One region of the Barrientosiimonas humi genome, then DNA from elsewhere that is predicted to be linked to it. Evidence: riboswitches for the same ligand, from Rfam matches in the RefSeq annotation. Region 1 holds a riboswitch; each other region holds the start of a gene.
The links. A riboswitch is a leader RNA that binds a small molecule or an ion and turns the genes downstream of it on or off. The one in region 1 is predicted to bind S-adenosylmethionine.

Region 1 (5,172 bases):
CCACGAGGTCGACACCAGGCGCTCGGGGTGGGCGTAGTCGGCGAAGGCCGGGTTGTCGTCGATGGGTGCTGACATGGTCACCACGGTATCCGCCGGGTCCGACACTCCCGGGACACCCTTTGGGGGAGCGTCCGCGACGCGGGACCGCTGGCACAATGCGGGCCATGTTCGGATTCGGCAAGGACAAGAAGGACGAGACCGACCGTGCGGTCGCGCGCGCCAAGAACCCCGGAGAGGGCGGCGCGGTCGACGCGATGGCCACCGGGCTGGTCGAGCGGCTGCTCGCCACCGGTTTCGACGGCAAGCTCGCCTTCGACTCCGCCCACGAGGTGGCCCAGGCGGCCCTGAAGAAGCACAACGGCAACCGCGACAAGGCGATCGACGAGGTGATCGCCGACCACCGCAAGATGGCCGCGACCAGCGGTTTCGTCACCGGGCTCGGCGGCCTGTTCACCATGCCCGTCGCGCTGCCCGCCAACGTCATCGGCTTCTACCTGCTCGCCACCCGCATGGTCGCGGCCGTCGCGGAGCTGCGCGGCCACGACATCAACCGCCGCGAGCTGCGCTCGGCCGTGCTCCTCACCCTGGTCGGCACCGAGGCCGACGACGTGCTGGCCAAGGCCGGCGTCGCGACCACCGGCCGCCTCGCCGGCATGGCCTCGCAGAAGCTGCCGCCCGCCCTGCTGATGGTCGTGAACAAGGCCGTCGGATTCCGGCTCATCGGCCAGGTCGGCGCCAAGGCGTTCGCCCGCGTCGGCAAGGCCATCCCGGTCGCCGGCGGCGTGATCGGGGCGGGTCTGGACCTGCTGCTGCTCAACAAGATCGCGGCCAACGCGCGCGAGCAGTTCCCGACCGCCGGCGCCTGAGCGATGGCACCGAGCCGAGGTGTCCCGCGGCGGTCGCGCGCTGCCCAGTGGTCGGCGGTGCGCGAGCTGAGCAACGCCGTACGCCGGGCCAGCGCACCCGGTGCGCCGAGCCTCGCGACCCGCATGTCGGCGGTGCCGCGCATGGTGAAGGCGTCGTTGAACGGTGAGTACGACGGGGTCTCCCCGCTGCGCCTCGCGGCGCTGGCGGGGGCGGCGGCCTACGTCGTCTCGCCGGTCGACCTGCTCCCGGAGGCGGTGCTGTCGGTCGTCGGTCTCGCCGACGACGCGGTGGTGCTCGCCTGGTTCGCGACGGCGCTGGTGCAGGACACCGACGACTTTCTCGCGTGGGAGGCCCGGCGCAAGGGGACGGTGCGCGGCCAGCGGCTGCGCTGACCCGTCGGCGTACGCCGTGCACAGGGGTGCGAGACCGTCACCCGGTTTCCACAGGGGTCGCGTTCCCTCCTGACGGGGCGGTCCGGTCGCAGCACCGTGGGGGCATGACCGAGACCAGATCCGAACCCCGACACGTCTTGCACGGGCTGGGCGAGCTCGTCGCCTACGTCCCCTACCTGCTGGGCTTCCACCCCCGCGAGTCCGTCGTCGTGCTCGGCGGCGGGCCGGACGGTTACGGCCCCAGCGCGAGGTACGACATCGTCGCCCCGCCCGACCAGCGCGCGGAGCTGCTGCGCCAGGTCACGCAGATGATGCAGCGCGCCGGTGTCGCCTGGCACGACGTCGTGGTGTTCTCCGCCGCCCCCGATGTCGCGGCCGTCGCCGACGAGGCGGCCGAGGCGCTGCGGGCGGCGAACCCCGTCAACCACGTCGTGCTGGTGCGCCCCGCCGAGGGCGACCGGCCCGCGCAGTGGTGCATCGACGACTGCCGGTGCGGCGGCCGCTGCCCGCGCGAGGTGTGGCAGGCGGTGCCCGCCGCCGACCGCATCCCCGCCGTCGCCGACCACGTGCTGGGGGAGCGCACGCCCGCGGCCGAGCGCGAGGACCTGGTGCGCTCGCTGCGCCCGGCTCCGCTGCGCCCGGGCGCGGTCGCGCAGTGGGTCCAGACCCGCGTGCTCGGCCCGCACGAGGAGGGCGAGCTCGACGACCTCGACGACCGCTTCGCCGACTGGGCCGAGGCCACGGCCGACGACGACCTGTGCGACGACTGGGACGACGCGTGGGCGGCGGAGTGGGGCGAGCCCGACGACGATCGCGACGATCCCGACCTCGACCCCGACCACGTCGGCCCCGCCGGTGGGGAAGCGCTGCTCGACGCGCTCGAGCGGTCGGCGCAGGCGGCGAGACGGCTCGCCTGCCCCAACCCGTACGTCTGGGGCGACTACCCCGCGGCGCTCGCCCGGGTGCTCGACCCCTCGCTCGACGCGCCGAGGGTGCGCGACCTGCCCGTCGGCGACCTCGGCACGGTGCTGATGACGCTGCGCGAGCGGAACCTGCGCGACCACCTGATGGGCTGGCTGGCGATGACGCCGATGACGGTGCCCGGCCTGTTCCCCGACCTCACGCGGGCGATCCGCCGGGCGGGCGCCGTGCCGTTCGACGACCGGGTGCTCACCCCTGCCGAGGTCACCCGCGTCACCGAGCGGCTGCGCGAGCTGGTGCGCTCCGCGCCGGAGCCGATGGTGCCGGCTCCGGCCACGCTGCTGGCGTACTGGTGCTGGACGCACGGCGGGGGAGCGCTCGCGCTGGTCGCGCTCGACCGCGCCCTGGAGGCCGACCCCGACTACCGCATGGCAAGGCTGCTGATGCAGGTCGTGACCCACGGGATGCGGCCGCTCGACCTGTGTCCCACGACGCGAGAGGCGGCGGTCTGACCGCTCGGCCCGGTGCTAGCGTCGGTCGCGTCAAGAGTCTCAGCGACAAGCCCCGGCTGGCTGAGCGGCAACCCTCCACCGCGGTGGGGTGCCCCGGGTGAGGACAAGGTCGGCGACGCCGTCGACAAGCGCGGGGCAGCGACAGGTGCGAGCCCCCTGACCGGGAGCGAGGCCGATGACGCTGCAGGACCGACACCGCCCGCTGACGCGCCCGGCCTACGGCCGCCGCCCGGAGTGCTGGGTCCCGCTCGGTGCGGGCACCAACCCCGACGCGTTCGGGCTGCGCGTGGGTTCGGTGCCGCTGGAGACCGGGGGGCTGCTGCCCGACGTGGTCGTGGCGGTCCAGACCTGGGGCACGCTCGCCCCCGACGGCAGCAACGCGGTCCTGGTCGAGCACGCCCTCACCGGCGACACCCACGTCGTCGGCCCACCCGGTCCGGGGCAGCCGACGGCTGGCTGGTGGCCCGGGCTCGTCGGACCCGGCGCCGCCATCGACACCGACCGCTGGTTCGTCGTGGCCACCAACGTGCTGGGCGGCTGCCGCGGCACCACCGGGCCCGCCACCGAGGCCGCCGACGGGCAGCCGTGGGGCTCGCGGTTCCCCGAGGTCACGATCCGCGACCAGGTCCGGGTCGAGGCGCTGGTCGCCGACCTGCTCGGCATCCCCGCCTGGGCGCTGGTCATCGGCGGCTCGATGGGCGGGATGCGCGCGGCCGAGTGGGTCGCGACCTATCCCGACCGCACCCGCGCCGCCGCCGTCGTCGCCGCGTGCGGCGCCGCGACGGCCGACCAGATCGCCTGGGGCCAGGCGCAGACGCTGGCCATCGAGCAGGACCCCGACTGGCGGGGCGGCGACTACCACCGCAGCGGCGTCTCGCCCGACCAGGGCCTCGGGCTCGCGCGCCGCATCGCCCACACGACCTACCGCAGCGCGCCGGAGCTCGAGGAGCGCTTCGGGCGCTCGCCGCAGCCGGGGGAGGACCCGATGCGCGGCGGGCGGTTCGCGGTCGAGAGCTACCTGGACCACCACGCCCGCAAGCTGTCCGCCCGGTTCGACGCCGGGAGCTACGTCACGCTCACCCGCGCGATGGCGACCCACGACATCGGCCGCGGGCGCGGCGGCATCGCCAAGGTGCTGCGCCGCTACACCGGCGACCTCGTGGTGGCCGGGGTCGACAGCGACCGGCTCTTCCCGCTGGAGCTCTCCCAGCAGCTGGCCGCCGCGCACGGGCGCCGTCCGGCCGCCGTCATCGAGTCGGCGCACGGCCACGACGGGTTCCTCGTCGAGGTCGACCAGGTCGCCGATCTCGTCTCCGGCCAGCTCGCCCGATTGGCCTCCCGCCACCACCGCCGCGTCGGGTAGCGTCAGCCGCACCGGTGGCGCCGACGCCCCGGAGACGCCGCAGCGCAGGAGGCTCGAGATGACCGTGCTCGTGGGATTCGTCCCGACCGCCGAGGGGCGCGCCGCCCTGACCCGCGCCGTCGACGAGGCGCGGCGGATGTCCACCCAGCTCATCGTGCTGGACTCCGGCGGCGGCCAGTCGTCCGAGCTCGACGCCGTCGTCGCCGAGGCCGAGCAGTCCGGCGTGCAGGTCGAGCGCCGCCCCATCGAGCACAAGAAGGACCCGGCCGAAGACATCATCGCGGTCTCCGAGAAGGAGGGCGTCGACCTCATCGTCATCGGGCTGCGCCGGCGCACCCCGGTCGGCAAGCTGATCCTCGGCTCCAACGCCCAGCGCATCCTGCTCGACGCCGCCTGCCCGGTGCTCGCGGTCAAGGCCGACGCCGCCGACTGACCGAGGTGCCGCCGAGGGGCGAGCCGGCACCGGCGTACGTCGGGCTCGGGGGCCGCCCGACCCGCCGCCGGAGACGGTGGAACAACGCCACGGCGTGGGCGGTTGGAAAGAACGTCCCGTGCGTCGTTTTATAATGGTCGTGGAGCGTTCAGGAGATCAGCGTTCATCAGGTCCCCGATCAGGCGAACATTGATCCCAGACCGCGAGGCCCGCTCCACCCCCAACAACTCGGGCGCCGCCGACCGGCGGTGTCTCGTGGTGCCCAGACGGCGCCGCCCCGTGACGGAAGGTTGCTCGTGACTTCAGCGTCGAACCCCCCTGCCGACAGCGACGCCGGCGACGGCCGACGGGCCGTGCCTGCGACGTCGACCAAGCGCACCGTGTCGGCCAAGGCCCCGGCCTCGACGACCAAGAGCACCACCAAGCGTGCGGCGTCCAAGACCGCCAAGGCGACCCCGGCCAAGAGCGCCAAGTCCGCCGCGAAGCCGGTCGACGGCAAGAAGGCCGACACCGCGAAGTCCGCGACCACCAAGACCGCCGCGAAGTCGGCCGCGCCCAAGAGCGCCGCCAAGAAGACCGCCGCGACGAGCAAGACGGCCGCGGCCAAGACCACCGCCAAGAAGGCCGCCAAGAGCTCCCCGGCCAAGGCCGACGAGGCCACCGAGACGACCGAGGTCGTCGAGG
Region 2 (5,172 bases), 1.6 Mb from region 1:
TGAACCAGAACAGCAGCTGGACGATGAGGGGGACCGACCGGAAGACCCAGACATAGGTCCAGGCGGCGCCGCGCAGCACCGGGCTGCCCGACAGGCGCATCGCGGCGAGCACGACGCCGAGGGCGAACCCGAGGACGGTGCCGAGCACGGTCAGCCAGATGGTGATGCCCAGCGCGTTGATGACCGTCCGGGAGAACAGGTAGGACCCGACCGTGCCCCACTCCCACGCGGGGTTGGTCACGAGGCCGTTCACCAGCTGCGCGAGCAGCACGGCCACCACGGCGGTGGCCACCCAGCGCCACGGGTTGCGGCGCGGGACGACGGTCAGGGACGAGCTGCTCGCCGGCGCCTCGGCACGCGGCGGCGGGGCGGCCGCGGCGTCGCGCGCGGGGCCTGCGCGCAAGGTGGACGAGGTTGACATGGGTTCTCCTTCAACGGGATTCGGCTGAGAGCGGCGGGGACCGACTCAGCTGGCGAGGGTCTGCACCGAGGTGACGAGGGGCTTCTCGAAGGCGAGGTGGCCGAGCTCCTCGGGGTCGGCGTGCAGGTCGAACTGGGGGGCGTAGCCGGCGGCGAGGTAGAGCCCCCGCGCCTCGGGCTGGCGGGGCCCGGTGGTGAGGAAGATGCGGTGGTACCCGAGGCGCCGGGCCTGCTCCTCCAGCTCCTGCAGGACACGACGACCGAGGCCTTGCCGGCGGGCGTGGTGGGCGGTCCACATCCGCTTGACCTCGGCGACGCCCGGTTCGCGCCGGCGGATCGCACCGCCCGCGACCACCACGCCGGCGCGCTCCAGCACGACGAACGCACCGTGCGGGGCGTCGAAGTCGGTCACCGGCACCTCGACCAGGCGCTCGTTGACGCTGTCGCGGGCGTAGCGGGTGCCGTACTCCACCTGCAGCTCCTCCAGCAGCGGGCGCAGCACGGGGTCGTCGACGGGCACGACGCGCGCGGTCACCTCGGCCGGCCGGTCGGTCGCGGGGGCAGCAGCCTCCGCCGGCCGCCCCTCGAGGCGGGCGACGAACGCCGAGGCGACGGCGCCCAGGGCGGCGAGCACCTCAGGGGCGAGCACGGCTCCGCCGCCCTCGTGCAGGCGCACCTGCTCGGCGAGGACGAACCGCCCGCCCCCGACGTACGCCGGCTGCAGCGACCGCAGGACCGGCGCCAGCGCGTAGTCACCGACCAGGGCGTGCGCCAGGCTGCCCCCGGTGACCAGCGGCAGGACCGCCTTGCCGGACAGCGCGTCCCGCGGCAGCAGGTCGAGGAACGCCTTGAGGAGACCGGAGAACGACGCGCGGTAGACGGGCGTGCCGACGATGACGGCGTCGGCCCGCTCGATCGCGGCGACCGCGTCGGCCACCGCCGGCGCCGTGGGGTCGGCGCGCAGCAGCGGCTCGGCCGGGAGGTCACGCAGGGCGATGGCCTGCACCTGGTGGCCACGCACCGCGGCGCGCCGGGCGACGTGGTCGACGACGGCGTCGGTGCGCGACGGTGCGGTCGGGCTGCCGGTGATCGTGGCGATGAGTGCCATGTGCGGATTCCCTTTGTTCCGAAGGCGATTCAGGACTTGGGCAGACCGGGCGGGTTGACCAGGGAGCGCGGCACGGCGTCGGCCTGCACGCCCCAGCGGTCGAGCACGGCGCGATAGCTGCCGTCGGCGATCGCTGCGTCGACCGCGGCGGCGAAGGCGGGCGCGAGACCCGACCCCTTCTTGCTCAGCACGCCGATGAGTCCCTGCCGCGACCCGCCGCCGGAGAAGCGGCCGATCTCGACCGTCTGCTTCGCGGTGTCGATGTGGTAGCGCACGTTGGGGCTCGGCCCGACGTAGGCGTCGATCTGGCCCGACTGCAGCGCGAGATAGCGATCAGCCGGGTTCTGGTAGTAGCGGATCGTCGCCCGGGGCCGCCCCGCCTTGACGTTGGCGGCGTTCCAGTCGACCAGGATCTTCTCCTGGTTCGTGCCGGACCCGACGGCGAGCGTGCGCCCCGCGATGTCGGCCCCCGACCGCACCCGCCAGGTGGCGCCCTTCTTGGCCTCGACCGAGATGTCGTCCTTGCGATAGGTGGCGAAGTCGTACTTGGCCTTGCGCTCCTCGGTCACGGTGACGTTGGACAGCACCGCGTCGAAGGTGCCGGCGTCGACCTTGAGGAAGAGGTTCTCCCAGGAGGTGACCGGCTGCTCGACGCGCAGGCCGAGGATCTCGGCGAGCAGCCGCGCGAGGTCGACCTCGACCCCGGTCGGTGTCGTGTTGTCCTCGGCGAGGAAGGCCAGCGGCGGGGTGCCGCCACCGCCCGCGGCGTTGCCGATGACGATGCTGCCGCGCTCGCGCACGGCGGCCGGGAGCCGGGCGGCCGCCGCCGCGTTCTTCGCGCCGGTCACGCGCTGCGCGCCGCTGCTGGAGCCCGCCGCGCGGGTCGCGGCGTTGCCGGGGTCGGCGCACCCGGCGAGGGCGCCCCCGGCGAGCAGGGTCAGGCCGCCGGCGAGCAGGGTGCGGCGGTCGAGAGAAGGGTTGGACGTCACGGAGGGTTCCTTCGGACGGACCGGCGGGCGGGCGTACGCTCGCGGCAGCCGGTGCGGGATCGCCGACCTGTCGGCGGATCCCCTTGCAGGACAGGGACTTTCGGGGTCTACCTGTCAGCGACAGAGGTCGCTTGCCACCTGCAGCAGATCGATGTGGCGACGGCGCACGAGGGCCTGGTTGCCGTTCATCCGTGAGTCTCCTGGATCGCGCTTGCGCGGCCGCTGCTGCGACCGAGCCAGGTCGTCACCCGGAGCACCCCACCGCGTCGGAGGGTTGCTGGCCAGCGAGCCGGGGCTTCGCGCTGACGCTCAAGACCTAACGAGAGATTATGGAATCCATTGCGTGGCGACAAGGAGGCCCCGCGGTCGTCTCGCCTGTCGAGAGCCCCACCACCCGGACAGGACCCCACCCGGCCACGAGACCCACCCCCACCCGGGCATGAAGCCGGGTTACGTGCGTTTGACCTCAATGCATGGGGGTCAAATGCACGTAACCCGGTTTCATGCGGAGTTGCGGGGGTCCGAGGGGCGGGGCGGGGGCGGGGGCGGGTCAGGCTGCGGCGGCGCTGTCGAGCAGCACCTGCTCGATCAGCTGGCGTGCCCACTGCAGCACCTCGGTGTCGCGCAGCGGGCGGCCGCCGACGGCGGCGGTGCGCGGGGCGGGCACCAGGATCTGGTGCATCGCCTCGCGGATGACCGTCCCCTTGTAGAGCCGCTGCAGCCGCAGCGCCTGGCTCTCGCGCAGGTCGACCGGGGAGAACCGCACGTTCTTGCCCTGCACCGCGATGTCGCTGATGCCGGCGCGGCGGGCCACCGTGCGCAGCCGCGCCACCTCGATGAGGTGCTGGGCCGGCTCCGGAGGCGTGCCGTAGCGGTCCTCCAGCTCCTCCACGATCGCGGCGAGCGCCGCCTCGTCCTCGACGGTCGCGAGCTTCTTGTACGCCTCCAGCCGCAGCCGCTCCCCCGGCACGTAGTCGTGCGGCAGGTGGGCGTCGACCGGCAGCTCGATCTTCACCTCCGACGGCGGCTTCTCGGCCGTGCCGTCGGAGCGGAAGTCGGCGACCGCCTCGCCGACCATGCGGACGTACAGGTCGAAGCCGACGCCGGCGATGTGGCCGGACTGCTCACCGCCGAGCAGGTTGCCCGCGCCGCGGATCTCCAGGTCCTTCATCGCGACCTGCATGCCCGCGCCGAGGTCGGTGTGGCTGGCGATCGTCTCGAGCCGGTCGTGCGCGGTCTCGGTGAGCGGCTTGTCGGGCGGGAACAGGAAATAGGCGTACGCCCGCTCGCGGCCGCGCCCGACGCGTCCCCGCAGCTGGTGCAGCTGGGAGAGGCCGAGCACGTCGGAGCGCTCGACGATGAGGGTGTTGGCGTTGGAGATGTCCAGGCCGGTCTCGACGATCGTGGTGCAGACCAGCACGTCGGAGCGGCGCTCCCAGAAGTCGACGACGACCTCCTCGAGCCGCTGCTCGCTCATCTTCCCGTGCGCTGTGGTGATGCGGGCCTCGGGCACCAGCTCGCGCAGCCGGGCCGCGGCCTTCTCGATCGACTGCACCTTGTTGTGCACGAAGAAGACCTGTCCCTCGCGCATCAGCTCACGCCGGATCGCCGCGGTGATCTGCTTCTCGTCGTACCCGCCGACGAAGGTCAGGACCGGGTGCCGCTCCTCGGGCGGCGTTGCGAGAGTAGACATCTCGCGGATGCCGGTGACCGCCATCTCGAGCGTGCGCGGGATCGGCGTGGCCGACATGGCGAGCACGTCGACGGCCGTGCGCAGCTGCTTGAGCTGCTCCTTGTGCTCGACGCCGAAGCGCTGCTCCTCGTCGACCACGACCAGGCCGAGGTCCTTGAACCTGATCTCGTTCGACAGCAGCCGGTGGGTGCCGATCACCAGGTCGACCGACCCGTCGGCCAGCCCCGCGATGACCTCGCGCGCCTCCTTGTCGGACTGGAAGCGCGACAGCGAGCGCACCGTCACCGGGAAGCCGGCGTAGCGCTCGGAGAAGGTCTGCTGGTGCTGCTTGACCAGCAGGGTCGTCGGCACGAGCACCGCGACCTGCTTGCCGTCCTGGATCGCCTTGAACGCCGCGCGCACCGCGATCTCGGTCTTGCCGTAACCCACGTCGCCGCAGATCAGCCGGTCCATCGGCACCGACTTCTCCATGTCGGCCTTGACCTCGTCGATGCTGGAGAGCTGGTCGGGCGTCTCGATGTAGGCGAAGGCGTCCTCCAGCTCGCGCTGCCACGGGGTGTCCGGCGCGAACGCGTGACCGGGCGAGGCCATCCGCGCGGAGTACAGCTGGATCAGCTGCCCCGCGATCTGGCGCACGTGCCGGCGGGCGCGCGACTTGGTCTTTTGCCAGTCCGACCCGCCCAGCTTGTTGAGCGTGGGCAGCTCGCCACCGACGTACCGCGTGACCTGGTCGAGCTGGTCGGTCGGCACGAACAGCCGGTCGCCGGGCTGGCCGCGCTTGCTGCTGGCGTACTCGACCACGAGGTACTCGCGGGTCGCGCCGGCGACGGTGCGCTGCATCATCTCGACGAACTTGCCGACGCCGTGCTGCTCGTGCACCACGAAGTCGCCCTTGCGCAGCTGCAGCGGGTCGACCACGTTGCGCCGGCGCGAGGGCATCTTGCGCATGTCCTTGGTGCTGC
Region 3 (5,172 bases), 670 kb from region 1:
AGCCCGCGGTGGGCGAGGATGCCGCCGGGCCGCGTGGTCACGAGCAGCACGCCGAGCGCGAGCCCGAGCGCCCCGCCGACGAGCACGGTCACGCCGACCATCAGCAGCGTCTGCAGCAGGGACTCCTGCAGCAGCGGCCCGAGCTGGGCCCAGTCGGTGCTCCCCATCAGGCCGACACCTCCTGCAGCGGTTCGCCCGCCTCGCCCGCCGTACGTCCGTGGTCACCGGCCTCCTCGACCGCACCGATGCCGCGCAGCTCGGCGACCATCCGCTCCACCGCGTCCGGCTCGCCGCGCAGGCTCAGGGTGAACGTCGCGAGCGACTCCTCCTTCATCGAGGTCAGGCCGCCGTGCACGATCTCCAGCTCGACGCCCTGCTCGCTGGCACGGCCGAGCACCGCGCCGAGGCTGCGGCCCGCGGCCACGGTGACGGTGACGATGCGCCCCCGGTGCCGCGCGCGCAGCTGCGCGAGGTCGTCGGCGTCGGGCACCGCGTCGAGCGTGGCGCCGACGAGGCGCCGGGTGGCCCCGGCCGTCGGGTTCGCGAAGATGTCGCGCACCGGGCCGAGCTCGGCCAGGCGCCCCGACTCCAGCACCGCCACCCGGTCGGCCAGGCTGCGCACGACCTCCATCTCGTGGGTGATCACGACGATGGTGATGCCGAGCTCCTCGTTGACGCGGCGCAGCAGCGCGAGCACCTCGCGCGTGGTGTCCGGGTCGAGCGCGCTGGTCGACTCGTCGGCCAGCAGGATCGGCGGGTTGGTGGCGAGCGCCCGGGCGATGCCCACGCGCTGCTTCTGCCCGCCGGACAGCTCCTCCGGATAGGCCCACGCGCGCTCGGTCAGCCCGACGAAGTGCAGCAGCTCGGTGATCCGCCGATAGATCTGCTCCGGCTTCCAGCCGGCGACCTCGAGCGGGTAGGCGACGTTGCCGTACACCGTGCGCGAGCGCAGCAGGTTGAACTGCTGGAACACCATGCCGATGTCGCTGCGCAGCGCGCGGATCTGCTTGGGGCGCAACGAGTTCAGCTGCTGGCCCTGCACGGTGACCGTGCCGCTGGTCGGCAGCTCCAGCCCGTTGATCAGCCGCACGAGCGTGCTCTTGCCGGCACCGGAGAAGCCGATGACGGCGAACACCTCACCCCGGCGTACGTCCAGGGTCACCTCGTCCAGCGCGGTCACCTGCGACCCGCCCCGCGAGAAGGTCTTGCCGACCCGGTCGAGGCTGATGATCGACTCGCTCATGACCCCGCCACGTCCTTCTCGAGCCGGGTCAGGATGCTGCCGAGCTGGTCGGCGGGGCGGTCGACGACGACCGACGTGCCCTTGGACTGCCGCTTCACCGCGGCGACGACCTCGGGGGAGTGGTAGAGCTGGGCGATCTTGCGGTAGGTCGGGTCGTCCTTGTCCTCGGCGCGGGCGACGACGACGTTGATGTAGGGCTCGGCCGCCTTGCTCTTCGGGTCGTCCTGGAACAGCGCCGACTTGGGGTCGAGGTTGCCGTCGAGCGCGAAGTTGTTGTTGACGACCGCACCGTCGACCGACGGCAGCGACGCGACGGTCTGCGCGGCGTCGACCGGCTGCACCGTGACCTTCGAGGCGGCACGGTCGATGTCGGCCGGGGTCGACAGCGCGTTGCCGCCGCCCTTGAGCCTCAGCAGCCCCGCCTGCTGCAGCACGAGCAGCGCCCGCGCCTGGTTGGTGGGGTCGTTGGGGATGGCGATCTTGCCGCCCTGCGGGATCTGGTTCAGCGCCGTGTGCTTCTTGGAGTACAGCGGCAGCGGCACGACCTGGGTCGACCCGATCGGGGTGAGGTCCTGGTTGTCGTTGCTGTTGTAGCTCGCGAGGAACTGCAGGTGCTGGAACAGGTTGAGGTCGGTCTGCCCCTGCGCCAGCGCGGGGTTGGGCTGGGTGTAGTCGGAGAACGACACGAGCTTGATCTCGATGCCGTTCTCGCGGGCCAGCCGCTGCAGCGGCGGCCACCACTCCGCACTCGCCTCGGTGGTGCCGATGGTGACCTCGCGCGGCTCGTCGGCCGAGGCGCTGCCGCCGTCGTCCGCGGTCGCGCGGCCCAGGCCGAACCCGGCCGCTAGCGCGACGACGAGGCCGCCGGCGGTGATCGCCGTGCGCACACCCCGCCCGCGCGACCCGGGGTACGGCGGCAGCGGCGGGATCTGGCCCGTCGCGTCCGCGCCGGAAGAGGGGGAAGACATGTCGGAGGCACTCCTCGAGAAACAGCACGCCAGGACCTTCTGCCGCGTCTCCTCCTCCGCACGGGCTCGCAGGCTCACCCGTCCGGCATCGTCGACCGCGGCACAATCGCCGGCGCGAATGTGCTTGTCCGACAGGGCTGTCGGACCGGGTCTCACCTGGAGCACCCCGCCACATCCGTGAGGGTTGCCGCCCAGCCAGCCAGGGCTTGTCGCTGGGTCTCTCGACCGCCGTCCACGTTATGCATCGCATAAGGAGAGGTCAAAACGAGCGGGGGTGACCTCCCTCACCGACCGGCAGCGGCTCGTTAGGCTCTGGTCCCGTGAAGGGTCCCCTCGTCGGCTATCTCGTCGTCGTCGTCGTCGCGCTCGCCGGAGTGCTGCTGTTCGGCGCGGCGATGCTGATGCGTCGGCTCCTGGCGCCGGTGTCGCAGACGCCGGCCCGGCTGACGACGTACGAGTCCGGCGTCGACCCGGTCGGTCAGGGCTGGTCCCAGTCGCAGGTGCGCTACCTCGGATTTGCTTTCCTCTACGTCGTTTTCGCGGTCGACGCGGTCTACCTCTTCCCGTGGGCGACGGTGCTGCGTGACGCCGACCTCGGGGTCGCGAGCCTGGTCGAGATGGGCATCTTCATCGGCGTGCTGGTCGTGGGGCTCGCGCACGCCGCGCGCCGCGGCCTGCTGAGGTGGACCCCGTGACCGTCGACCTGCCCACCCCGCGCGTCGGCCCGCTCCAGGCCGCCGCGCCCAAGCCGATGCGGCTGATCCTCAACTGGGGGCGGCGCTACTCGCTGTGGGTCTTCAACTTCGGGCTCGCCTGCTGCGCCATCGAGTTCATCGCCGGCAGCATGGCGCGGCACGACTTCATCCGGCTCGGCGTCATCCCGTTCGCCCCCGGCCCGCGCCAGGCCGACCTGATGGTCGTCTCCGGCACGGTCACCGACAAGATGGCGCCGGCCGTGCGCCGGCTCTACGACCAGATGCCCGAGCCGAAGTACGTCATCTCCTTCGGCGCCTGCTCCAACTCCGGCGGCCCCTACTGGGACTCCTACTGCGTCACCAAGGGCGTCGACCAGCTGATCCCGGTCGACGTCTACGTGCCCGGCTGCCCGCCCCGCCCCGAGGCGCTGCTGCACGGCATCCTCGTGCTGCAGCAGCAGATCGCCGAGGAGCGCCTGACCACCCGGTCGTACGCCGACCGGCGCCGCTTCGCCGGCGCGGTCACCCGCCCGCTCGTGCGCCGGGACCAGCCGGCCGAGCCGCCGCAGGGCGACCCGTCATGAGCCTGGACGCCGAGCGGCGGGACTGCCCGCCGCAGGAGTGGTACGCCCTCCACGAGCAGCTGCGCGCCGAGGGCTTCGCGTTCTTCGACTTCCTCACCGCCGTCGACGAGACCGACCGTGACGAGGGAGGTCTCGACGTCGTGAGCCACCTCTACGACGTCACGCCCGGCGCGCTGCGGTCGGTGCTGGTGCGCACCCGTGTGCCGGAGACCGAGCCGCTGCGCAGCCTCACGACGCTGTGGCGCGGCGCCGCCTGGCACGAGCGCGAGACGCACGAGATGTTCGGCCTGGAGTTCACCGACTTCGACGACGGCAGCCGGCTCGGCATCCGCCCGCTGCTGCTCCCCGAGGGCTTCGAGGGGCGGCCGCTGCGCAAGGACTTCGTGCTCGCCGCGCGCGTCTCCAAGCCGTGGCCGGGCGCGAAAGACCCTGGGGAGTCAGGCGATTCGCCCGCGCCCCGCCGCGGTCGCCGCAAGAACCTGCCGCCCGGCGTGCCCGACTCCTCGTGGGGGCCGCGGTGATGGAGATGACCTGGCTCGAGGCCGGCGTGCGCGCCGCGCTCGTGCTCGTGGCCTTCCTGGTGCTGCCGCTGCTCGTCGGCCAGACCGAGCACAAGGTGATGGCCCACATGCAGGGCCGCCTCGGCCCGATGCACGCCGGCGGGTTCCACGGCTGGGCCCAGCTGATCGCCGACGGCGTGAAGTTCACGCAGAAGGAGGACATCGTCCCGGCGGCCGCCGACCGATGGGTCTTCCGGGCCGCGCCCGCGGTGGCGCTGGTGGCGTACCTCCTCGCGATGGCCGTCGTGCCGTTCTCGCCGACCCTGGTCGGCGCCGACGTGCCCGCGAGCCTGCTGGTGCTGCTGGCCGTCTCGGGCATCGGCGCCCTCGGCACGCTGATGGCCGGCTGGGGCTCGGGCAACAAGTACGCCCTCGTCGGCGCGATGCGCTCGGCCGCCCAGCTCGTCAGCTACGAGCTGCCGCTGATCCTGGCCTGCGCCTCGTTCGCCCTCGCCGGCGGCACCCTCTCGCTCACCGGCATCGCGCACGCGTGGACGCCGTGGTGGCTGCTGTGGCAGGCACCGGCGGCCCTGGTGCTGCTGGTGGCGGCGACCGCCGAGCTGCAGCGCCCGCCGTTCGACATGCCCATCGCCGACTCCGAGGTCGTGATGGGCCCCTACACCGAGTTCACCGGGCTGCGCTTCGCGTTCTTCCTGCTCGCCGAGTACGCCGGGATCGTCGTGATGTCGCTGCTGGTCGCCGTGGTCTACCTCGGTGGCTGGACGGGCCCGTTCGACGGCGCGCTCGGCTGGCTGTGGACGCTGCTCAAGGGGTTCGCGGTCGCGCTGCTCATCATCTGGATGCGCGTGTCGTGGCCGCGGCTGCGCGAGGACCAGCTGCAGCGACTCGCCTGGTTGGGCCTGGTGCCGCTGGCCCTGGTGCAGCTGGCGATCACCGGCGTCGGCGTCGTCCTCACCGCGTGATGTCCGTTCTCGGAGCGGCTGCTAGGTCACGTCCCTCCTGGCCGGTAGCGTGCGAGCGTTCCCGAAGGAGCCACCTCGGACGGATCACGTGATGCCTGGGCCCAGCAACCGACGCAGCCTCGTCCCGGGCCTCGTCAAGGGCATGGCCACCACCGCCCGGACGATGGCCCGACCTGCGCACACCCACCAGTACCCCGAG

Region 2: linked by a shared signal. The riboswitch ahead of FB554_RS12110 (transporter substrate-binding domain-containing protein) and the one ahead of metX (homoserine O-acetyltransferase MetX) in region 1 are both predicted to bind S-adenosylmethionine.
Region 3: linked by a shared signal. The riboswitch ahead of FB554_RS01310 (MetQ/NlpA family ABC transporter substrate-binding protein) and the one ahead of metX (homoserine O-acetyltransferase MetX) in region 1 are both predicted to bind S-adenosylmethionine.

The regions. Positions count from the first base shown of each region.
Region 1 is NZ_VFOK01000001.1:953,144-958,315, forward strand. Features, by position in the region: gene FB554_RS04490 (sulfurtransferase) at 1-75, opposite strand, end outside; gene FB554_RS04495 (EcsC family protein) at 165-866, shown strand; gene FB554_RS04500 (YkvA family protein) at 924-1,259, shown strand; gene FB554_RS04505 (DUF4192 domain-containing protein) at 1,364-2,692, shown strand; SAM riboswitch class IV at 2,721-2,829, shown strand; gene metX (homoserine O-acetyltransferase MetX) at 2,868-4,055, shown strand; gene FB554_RS04515 (universal stress protein) at 4,114-4,488, shown strand; gene FB554_RS04520 (RNA polymerase sigma factor) at 4,737-5,172, shown strand, end outside.
Region 2 is NZ_VFOK01000001.1:2,577,964-2,583,135, forward strand. Features, by position in the region: gene FB554_RS12100 (amino acid ABC transporter permease) at 1-421, opposite strand, end outside; gene ssuE (NADPH-dependent FMN reductase) at 467-1,528, opposite strand; gene FB554_RS12110 (transporter substrate-binding domain-containing protein) at 1,558-2,517, opposite strand; SAM riboswitch class IV at 2,720-2,834, opposite strand; gene mfd (transcription-repair coupling factor) at 3,068-5,172, opposite strand, start outside.
Region 3 is NZ_VFOK01000001.1:279,191-284,362, forward strand. Features, by position in the region: gene FB554_RS01300 (methionine ABC transporter permease) at 1-167, opposite strand, end outside; gene FB554_RS01305 (methionine ABC transporter ATP-binding protein) at 167-1,243, opposite strand; gene FB554_RS01310 (MetQ/NlpA family ABC transporter substrate-binding protein) at 1,240-2,211, opposite strand; SAM riboswitch class IV at 2,327-2,438, opposite strand; gene FB554_RS01315 (NADH-quinone oxidoreductase subunit A) at 2,532-2,906, shown strand; gene FB554_RS01320 (NADH-quinone oxidoreductase subunit B) at 2,963-3,490, shown strand; gene FB554_RS01325 (NADH-quinone oxidoreductase subunit C) at 3,487-4,011, shown strand; gene FB554_RS01330 (complex I subunit 1/NuoH family protein) at 4,017-4,973, shown strand; gene FB554_RS01335 (NuoI/complex I 23 kDa subunit family protein) at 5,065-5,172, shown strand, end outside.